One region of the Dehalobacter sp. DCM genome, then DNA from elsewhere that is predicted to be linked to it. Evidence: riboswitches for the same ligand, from Rfam matches in the RefSeq annotation. Region 1 holds a riboswitch; each other region holds the start of a gene.

Region 1 (3,282 bases):
CTCTCCATACGCGTTTTAACCGCATCGACGTACCAGTCCGCCGTGTCCGTGGTCACAGCGGCGATGCTGTCCCATTCCTGATCGGTAAATATCGCCTGCAGCAGCCCCACCTGCGTGGTCGAACAATAAACCACCTTTTTCAGGGGCGTGTTGACCACCGTCGCACCTGCAGCCTCGCTAATTTCAGGGGTTTCCGTACCCTCCGGCACCAGCAGGAACTGATTGCCTTCAGCATCTGTCAATAGGGTGAAATTATCACCGTAATCGACGATTTTAAACGCGCTCGTATAGCTCAAACTGACCTCTTTGCCAGTTAAGGCTTTATTGCTTTTCTCAGTTCCGCCGGAACAGCCGACCATAAGTGCGGAACAAAGCATAATTATAATGACAATTAAACAAACATTTTTTTGATGACCCCGAATCATGATAATTCCTCCATTTTCATGTTTTTATTAAGTAACCCAGTACCTTGTTAACTTGAAAGCTTAATATTAATTGCGTGCAGGTTTCTTGTGTTAGATCACGCAATCACTAATCTGAAACGTTAACCAGCGGTGACACCTCCAATTAATTTTAATTTATCTTTGAATTTCGGAAGTTCGATTATCTTCCAAATTTCACTCCTGTTGAATATTTTGTATCAGTCGGATGACCTCATCCACAGACCTGGCTTTGTTTTCATGGTGCAGTTCCTCACGTTCAATCATAATTACCGGAATCCCAATACGTTGTGCCGCACGAATCTTTTCCATGACGCCTCCTGTATTTCCGCTTTCTTTTGTTACCAGTACAGCCGCGTTGCAATATTTGATCAAGGCAATATTTAGTTCTTCGCTGAAAGGCCCCTTCATAGCGATAAGGTTATTGGCATTAAAACCCATTTTTTCACACCGTTCAATGACTTTGCTGTCAGGAAGGACCCTGATAAACAAACGATTCTTATACTCTGGAATATTTGTAAATACTTTGACTTTGCCGCTTCCGATAGTCAATAGAATATTGCCCTGGCAGCTTAAGAGTTTTTTATATGCCTCATCATGGTTTTTTACACGGATAATATCTTTCCAATTGTCAATCACAGACTCTCTTTCATAGCGGATATAGCCAATTTTTTTTATTTGGGAAACGCTCATCGCATTGCGGGTTGTCTCCAAAGAAAAAGGATTGGAAACATCAATAACGTAATCCGGCTCAATGCTATCGAGCAAGCCGGCGATCCATTGCTTTGAGACCCTCCCTTGATGAATACGGATATTTTCAATATCCGCCAAAGCCTGGCTTCCAAGTCTCGAGGTAACAACTGCCGAAACTTCGATATTCATTTTCAGCAATTGAATAATGACCTCTTTTGCTTCTGCTGTGCCTGCAATTACAAGCGATTTTGACATGGTTCCCTACTCCTCGCCCACATCGTTTTTTTCAATAAAAAAACTCTCAATGCCTAACAACATAAGCAATGAGAGTCCGTCTCAAATATAAGCGAACAAAAACTCAAACACCCTCCATCACGCGTGAAGTTGCTAGTGTACGAAACGCAGGCAGGTCTTCTGGCTTAAGTCTCATCGTCTCCTCCTGCCTTCCCGGTTACAGTGGCATTCCTGGAGGGACTCCTCTTTTACAGCGGCGGGACCGCGTGGGATTTACACCCACTTCCCTTTTCACCGGCTCATAACTTCTATTCAGCGAAATTATAACCGACACCTGTTTCCAATATTTTGTTTTCAGTCTGATTATATCGCATCCCAAATGCTATGTCACGAAAAAATTTATCGGCATTTTTCCTTCCCCTCAGGCATAATCATACCAAGGATAGAAGAGAATCAATGTCCGGTTATTCATATAGGTGATACCTATGCCTGTTCCATGTGTCAGAATTATGTATAAATTTATCATTGATTCAGCAGCTTGATTGCAACTGCTTGTATAAATACACATGATGAAAAAATGCTTGCCTTTTATTGAATTTGGATCTATAATCGTCAGTAATTGAATATTTCAGCTGTAAGTGACCGGTTGATAGCCGGTATAATAGGGAAACGGGTGAAAGTCCCGTGCGGTCCCGCCGCTGTAAAAGGTGAGAAGTCCTTGAAAAACCACCGAATCCGGGAAGGTAAGGATGACGATGAACCTTAAGCCAGAAGACCTGCTTGCAGTTAGTTCATTGTATACCTACGGTCGATAGGAGGATGGATTGTGTTACTGCTTGAATCTATGCAGATGCACAGTTTTGTAAACCTTTTTGAATCCACAGGACAAAAGGTTTTTTTATTTTCGCTTTGTTTATTTCGCGGACACTCTTATGCAAGCTATTTGCCGGCGTGCATAAGATTGACATTTTAAGTTCTCCTTGATTATCTCTCCCTTATGGAGAGGAAGCATGTTTGTCATTGGACTGAGGTACAAACATGCTTTTTCTTTTTACAAGTGGTATTAATTACTCAAATTTTGGAAGGAGGTTCCAAGATGCCGGTTACATTAAATATTTTATTAGATCATTTTCCACTTGTTTCTTATGCCCCTAAAAAGGAAAATCCAAAATTTCTTGGGATCAAAATGCTAAGCTGCCATAGCAGCCGTCTTTCCCCAGATTACCTTTATGTGTGTAACTTCACAAAAGCCGTTAAAATAAGTCAGTCTTTTCCGAACCTCTACTTATTATGTCCCCGGGACGGTTTACAGGAATACGTGGCTGACAACGCTTTGAGAAGAGTGATTATGTTTGACGGTAAGATTAATTATGATTCGTTTTTTAGGTTTAAGGAGGTTTTTAAGACTTTCAAGGAGTGGGAAAGCAACATGCAGCGCTCTCTTATTGCTGGCCGCGGCTTACAGGATTTACTGGATATCAGCGAAAATATCATCGACAGTCACATTGCTGTCGTTGATTCGGGATTTAATCTTCTAGCGTATACGCAGCATACGGAGTGTGAAGCCCCCCTGATTCTTGGTCTGCTGACTCAAAATCCCCGTGCCAATCACAAGCTGCGTTATCTTAACCTATCCTGGGAATCATGGAGTCAAATGCCAATAATTATTATTGGGACAATACAAGATAACCGCAATTATATCCATGCTTTGAAAGTGCTGAACAACATCGCCGGCAATCCGGTATTGGTCGTCCTGACATGTCATTGCCGGCAATTAACTAAAGGGCAATATGACAAATTTTCAATACTTCTCGCGAAACTATCCTGTTCCATAAACACGCTGGGAACGCCCTCAACTCCTTCTTTCCAATTGGTTACATACAGTCACGGTAATGTAGAAAACTGATTGTTGTCA
Region 2 (3,282 bases), 440 kb from region 1:
ACAGTCAGCATCGCATAGCGATAGGGCACGCGCCAAGCGATAAGCATCAATGTCACATCTACAGCCGACGTCCAAGTCATAAACTGAACAGCCGCCAAAGTGACAGCCGCCGTACGAAAAATCCCTAAAGCGGCATATGGCAAGGCTCCCGAATAAACCGAAAGAACTCCCCATTGCCATACAAGCTGTCCTTCCCGGCAGAACAAGAGCTGAATCACCAGGATTTGAGAGGCGACAATCACGATCACCGGCAACAGGATTTTGTATTTTTTCAGATTCTGAGTGAAAGCGCAATCCGTCAGAATAATTAAGGCAATAATTCCGATTGCCATGAGCATATTCCGTGCGGTTAACGCGGTAAGGATCAGCGTAACGCACCAGACGAATTTCAAACGCGGATCAATTTTTTCGATGACGCTCATAAGGCAATACCATCCTCTGGAAAATAAACACTCTGGTGCACATCGAGCCCCAAGTCCATCAAGTCTTCTTTGCAGGAATCCATATCTTTGCTCGGAACATCCAGTACAACGTGGTGCTTCCGCATCACAATGATTCGATTGGTATATTTTTGCACTGCACTGAGATCATGGGTTACGAGAATGATCGTTTTGCCCTGCTCATGCAAGTGGGAGAGCAATTCCATAATCAGGGCGCTTTGTTCCTCATCTAAGCTGGATGTTGGTTCATCTGCGATGATTATCTCCGGGTCGCCAACAATAATCGAGGCAATTGCCAATTTCTGACGCTGACTGCGGCTAAGCTGATGCGGATGACAATCGGCATACTCAGCCAGACCGGTAACCGCTAATATCCTGTCCACCTTTGCTTCAATTTCTTTTTGCGGCAGCCTCCTTGTTTTTAAAATGAAACCGACCTCGTCTTTAACCGTGTTGGCGAATATCTGAAAATCAGGATTTTGAAACAAGAAACCAATTTTACTGCGTAAGGCGGCTAAATTCTTCTTGGTCAAAGCCTGGTTGAACATCACGATTGACCCTTTATCCGGCATGAGCAAGCCTTCCATCAACTTGAGCAATGTCGTTTTGCCTGACCCATTCAGGCCCACTAACCCAATAAAATCCCCGCGGGAGACGGCTAAATTAATGTTTTCACAGCCAAGAAAGACTCCTTTATAGGTAAAGGATAGGTCCTTGACCTCGATTATCTTTTCTTCCGATAGATTGTTTTGAGGTTTAAACTGCGATACCAAACGGTTTGTCGTTTTCCAGACCGCCTTATTTTGCAGCTGCTGCAGGTATTCATGCGGTTTGTATTCCGCCTTGACTGTCCCGTCGGCCACGATCAGAACACGATTGGCATAGGGGAGAATATCGCGGGCCCGATCCATTACCATGATCACCGTGACACCTTTTTCCTTGTTTAAATAGCCAAGATACGCATAAAGATCCTTCTTCCCCTGACTATCAAGTTCTGCCGTCGGTTGATCTAAAACAAGAATAGGAGTTTCCATTGCCAGAACGCTGGCGAATACGACGCGTTGGGCTTGCCCGCCGGACAATTCATCCGTCTTACGATCATGAAAATCCGTTAACCCTACAAATTCAAGGTAATGATGCGTTCTCCTGGTTATCTCTTCCCAGGAAAGATTCATATTGGCAATACCGAAAGCGACCTCTTCCCCCACACTGATGCTGATCATTTGATTTTGAGGTTCCTGCATCATATAACCGATATAATCGCACATCCCCGATAATGGGATCTCTTGGGTGTCTCGTCCCATTACCCTGCTGGAACCGTTTATTTCCCCGTTGAAAAACTTAACTGCAGCCCCCGTGATGCAATGAAGCAACATGGATTTGCCTGAGGCGACTTCACCGGTAATGGCAACAAAGTCTCCTTTCTGGATCGTAAGATCAATATCTTTCAGAACAATCTTCGTTGCCGGCGGAAAAGTCAACGCTTTGATTTTTAGCTGTACTGCAGGTTCCATGACATTTAACCTCCACTGTCTACTGTGAGTACCGACAATCGCCGCTCCTAGCCATCCGTGGCTTCGCGGCATAAGTCCCTCCATGGACAATCGCCGCTCCTAGCCATCCGTGGCTTCACGGCATAAGTCCCTCCATGGACAAATAAAAAAAGTTCCAGCTTTAAGGGTCTACCCTAAAACTGAAACTTTACCATCGTTTCAAATTAATCAACTTTAACGGCAGGTCTTCTGACTCATAGTTTTAACCGATGACTGCGCCTTCCCAATTTCTCAGTGGCCTATTGCAGTGATCACAACTATTCACAGCGGTGGGTCCGTCCAGGATTTGCACCTGATTCCCTATTCTTCTCTATAAGAGACACCGGTAAAAGATATTAATGATAGATTTATTTTATAGGAAATTGAATAAAAGTCAAGACATTAGGCAGATTTAAAATGGTTTTTTTCATCCTTTCAATCATTATGGTTCCTGCTGCAACATATGGCGTTCGAAATACAATATACATACAAATTTTCGGTTCCAAACCGGCAGCGTATCATCATACATTACTATAGATGATAAACATTATCAATAAAGCTTAAAAGAATGAGGAGATGACAGTAATGTGCGGTATTGTTGGGTGGCTGGACTGGGATCGTGATCTGTCCGAGTCCGGAGTAATTATTAATGCCATGGTGGATACGCTAGTTCCCCGAGGTCCTGACGCCAGGGGAATGTACTTAAGGACCCCTATCGCATTTGGGCACAGCCGATTGGCCGTAGTCGACATCATCGGCGGTCAGCAGCCCATGGTCCGTTTTCGGGATGGCTGGGAATATGTCATCACATATAACGGAGAGCTGTATAATACAGAGGAAATTCGGCGGGAGCTTGTACTTAAAGGCTATTCACCGCAAGGGCATTCGGATACAGAGATCCTTCTTTTGTCTTATATGGAATGGGGGGAAGCCTGTGTTGATAAACTCAATGGCATTTTTGCCTTTGGTATATGGGACAGCCGGAGAGAAACTCTCTTCATCGCCAGGGATAGAATGGGAGTCAAACCCCTATTTTACTTTCAGAAAAACAATTCCTTCCTATTTGCCTCCGAGCTGAAGGCCCTCCTGGCTCATCCTGATATTCCCGCCGAACTTGATAACGAAGGCCTGGCCGAACTTTTTATGATCGGACCGGCCCGGACTCCCGGACATGGGGTCATTCGAAATATCAACGAAGTCAAACCGGGCTGCGCGATGAAGCTTGAACGGGGCAACGTATCCTCCTGGGCCTATTGGTCGTTAAAAAACGAACCGCACACCGACGATTTGGCGACCACAATCGTGAAGGT
Region 3 (3,282 bases), 2.1 Mb from region 1:
CCGCCTCACGGATCGCAGAGAACCTCATTGCCAAGGCTTCAGCAACGGCAGCGCTGCAGCTCCTCTTCAACAATACTGGCCTTCATCCTCTGGACGTAGACTATATTTTTGAAGCATCTGAGGAGGCCTGTGGAGATATCCGGCAAAAGGGAGGCGGTGGTTTCGCCAAGTCCATTGCCGAAGCCTGCACCTGTTCAAATGCCAGCGGCGCCGATACGCGTGCATTCTGTGCAGCCCCAATGCATGCCTTGCTGCAAGCTGCAGCATTCGTACAGTCAGGGATCTTTGCAAACGTGATTGTCGTAGGCGGCGGCTGCTGTGCGAAGCTTGGCCTCAATGCAGGAATCCACCTTAAACACGGGATGCCTGTCCTGGAGGATATGTTAGGAGCCTTTGCCATTCATATCAGTAAGGATGACGGTTTCAATCCGATTTTGCGTACGGATCTAATTGGCAGAATGAATGTAGGCTGTGGCGATTCACCGCAACAGGTTTTTCGTTCCCTTATCGCGGAGCCTTTAACAAAAGGCGGCTATAAAATATCAGAGATTGATCGTTATGCCGCAGAGCTTGTGAATCCAGAAATCCTTGAGCCTACAGGGTGTGGTGATATTGCTGAAAAGAACTATAAAATGATCGCTTCCTTGGGTGTGCTAAATAAAGAGATCGATCGTAGCGAGATTCAGGAACAGATCCGCCGCTTTGGAGTGCCTGGCTTTGCGCCAAGTCAGGGGCACATTCCTTCAGGAGTGCCGTACATTGGGCCTGCGCGGGAACTAATACTGAGGGACAACGTGAAGCAGGTGATGATCATAGGGAAAGGGAGCCTTTTTTTGGGAAAACTCACGCGCCTTTACGACGCTCTTTCCTTGCTCATCCAGAGAAACCCAAAATATTCCGGTGTTTGAAAAGCCAGGAAGAATCATATTAGGACAATTAAAGACAGATTGAATACTTCAGAATAATATAAATAACTTCGTATATTTGCAGGTGCCCCTTTTGGGGAGAATAGGGAACCGGGTGTGATTCCCGGACGGACCCGCCACTGTAAAGAGGAGCGTATACAGATACCACTCCGGTTATGATGGGGGAAGGTGTAATACGCAATGATCCAAGCCAGGAGACCTGCCTGCAAATTTCTATGCCAGCTTCGCGAACGGGCTGGTTTAGGTGATGGATGATGGAAAAATCCGCACTCTGTTTGAGATGCGGGTTTTTTATTTATCATTTATTTTGAAAGGGGGGATCAACATGCATGCGAGTACTATTTTTATTGGAACAATCTTGTTTTTTTGTTTTGCTGCGATAGGCATATCCATCTTCGGCAAGGGCTTCTTTAAAAAGTTTGACTAGCAACGCATCATTTAGAACGAGTGAATGAAAGGGGAATTCATGATGGAAATCGGCAAATACATTGCCTTATTTATCTTTTTTATCGTATTGCCCTGCTGGGCGGTTTACTATGGACGAAGCGGTATGAAAAGTCTGGAAGGATACGTTTTTGGCGGCCGGATGTTAGGGCCTGTCACCTCGGCTTTCACGGCTGCAACTGCAGCTACCAGTGCAGGCTTGTTTGTCGGCGGAGCGGGTATGGCTTACAAGTATGGCTGGGGCGGCGCTACTTGGCAGCTTGGAGCAGCTTTGGGCGTATTTATCAGTTGGTTTCTGATTGCGCCAAAGATTCGTGAGGTGTCCCATAAAATCCAAGCCATTACGACACCGGAATTGTTTGTGAAAAGGTATGGATCCAAACACTTTTATCCAATCGTCGCATTTTGGATTGTTCTTTTCAGCATTCCTATGCTTGTCGTCCAATTACGATCGGTAGCATTAACCCTGGAGAGCTATCTGGGGATACCGTACCTTTGGGCGCTGATCATATTTAGTGTGGTACTGGTTGTTTTTTCTTCGTTGGGTGGCCGTAAGGCGATTGCCTATCTGGATGTCGTCCAGGGCATGATCATGATTACTGCTGTTACAGCGGCTATTATTGTTGGTTGGAGAGCGGTTGGTGGTATCTCCGGACTGGATACTTTATTGGCGCAGAAAAACTACAGTTTAACGACCTTTTTTGGAGAAATGCCGCGTTCGCTCTGGTTTAATTTAGCGTTTGTCTATATGTTCGGCTTATTCAGCAGTCCGCATATTATTCCGGCTTTTTATGGGATGAAAGACGGCAAAACCGCACGATTAGCTTTTCCTATGGGGGTCGTCATCTCCCTGTATTGGACGTTTGCCGCAGTCTTGATTGGTTTGATTCCACGGGCGCTGGGCATCGCCGTCGAAACATCGGATAAAGCCTTCGCTGTATTTTTGGCGCAAGTAGCGCCTGGATTTGTCGGATTGCTGATGATTTTCTGTTTACTCGCGGCTGTTTTTACGACCTTGGATGCTTTGTTGATGGCAGCCGGATCCAGCATCGTGCACGATGTTCTCTGCCGGATTAAAGGAGTCAGTTTGACAGAAAGACAAGAGCTGCGCTTTGCGCGGATTGCAACGGCCGTGATCGGAATCATCGCATTTATTCTGAGCGAAATACAGATCCCTCTGATTACCATTGTCAATGCCTTTGGTTTTGGTGCTTTTGTCATTGTGATTGGCGTGCCGATGATCCTGGCATTGTTCTGGGATAAGGCCAGTCGGGAGGCCGCCTTTTTCTGCACGATTGCAGGGCCCATCCTCTATATCCTGTGGCATTATTTTTTGGTAGATATCACCGGCCTTGGTGAACTTCCCGGTACCCTGATCGTAGTACTCACGGTGTCCATCATCCTGAGTTTGCTCAAACCGGCAAATCAGCAAAGCTATTTCCGGCAATATCAGGAAACCTATTTTCAAAAAATAAAGGCTTAAAATAGGAGGAGACGGTTCGTGCGAATACTTTACTATATGAATCAATTCTTTGCCGGGATCGGCGGCGAAGAAAAAGCGGACACCTCTCTGCTTTTTATGGAGGAGCCAATTGGACCGGCAATCGGTTTTGGCTCTCTTCTGGATCAATCATTGATGGTGACGCTCGTCGCAGTTTGCGGGGATAACTATTTTCACAGCCATCAAGAGGAAGTATTGCAGCAAGTGGTTGCCAAGGCGAAAGAGCATCGTATTGAGATGGTCATCGCCGGCCCTGCATTCAACGCAGGCCGATATGGTCAGGCATGTGGGGCAATAGGCGAGGCAGTGGCTCGGGAGCTACGGATACCTGCGATCACTGGAATGTACGTGGAAAACCCGATGGTGGAACTGTACCGCCGCTCGGTTTACATTGTCCCTACTACCGGGAAA

What was found. Region 1 has a riboswitch for cobalamin ahead of cobK (precorrin-6A reductase). Riboswitches for the same ligand answer to the same signal wherever they lie in the genome.
Region 2: another riboswitch for cobalamin. It lies ahead of LPY66_RS08585 (ABC transporter ATP-binding protein); the one in region 1 lies ahead of cobK (precorrin-6A reductase).
Region 3: another riboswitch for cobalamin. It lies ahead of LPY66_RS16365 (sodium:solute symporter family protein); the one in region 1 lies ahead of cobK (precorrin-6A reductase).

The regions. Positions count from the first base shown of each region.
Region 1 covers NZ_CP092282.1:1,388,073-1,391,354, reverse strand. The annotation lists gene LPY66_RS06620 (ABC transporter substrate-binding protein) at 1-425, opposite strand, end outside; gene cobK (precorrin-6A reductase) at 618-1,388, opposite strand; cobalamin riboswitch at 1,521-1,720, opposite strand; cobalamin riboswitch at 1,987-2,165, shown strand; gene LPY66_RS06610 (hypothetical protein) at 2,464-3,273, shown strand.
Region 2 covers NZ_CP092282.1:1,830,058-1,833,339, reverse strand. The annotation lists gene LPY66_RS08590 (energy-coupling factor transporter transmembrane component T family protein) at 1-422, opposite strand, end outside; gene LPY66_RS08585 (ABC transporter ATP-binding protein) at 419-1,954, opposite strand; cobalamin riboswitch at 2,156-2,335, opposite strand; gene asnB (asparagine synthase (glutamine-hydrolyzing)) at 2,558-3,282, shown strand, end outside.
Region 3 covers NZ_CP092282.1:3,520,098-3,523,379, reverse strand. The annotation lists gene grdC (glycine/sarcosine/betaine reductase complex component C subunit beta) at 1-908, shown strand, start outside; cobalamin riboswitch at 972-1,147, shown strand; gene LPY66_RS16365 (sodium:solute symporter family protein) at 1,393-2,853, shown strand; gene LPY66_RS16360 (glycine/betaine/sarcosine/D-proline family reductase selenoprotein B) at 2,872-3,282, shown strand, end outside.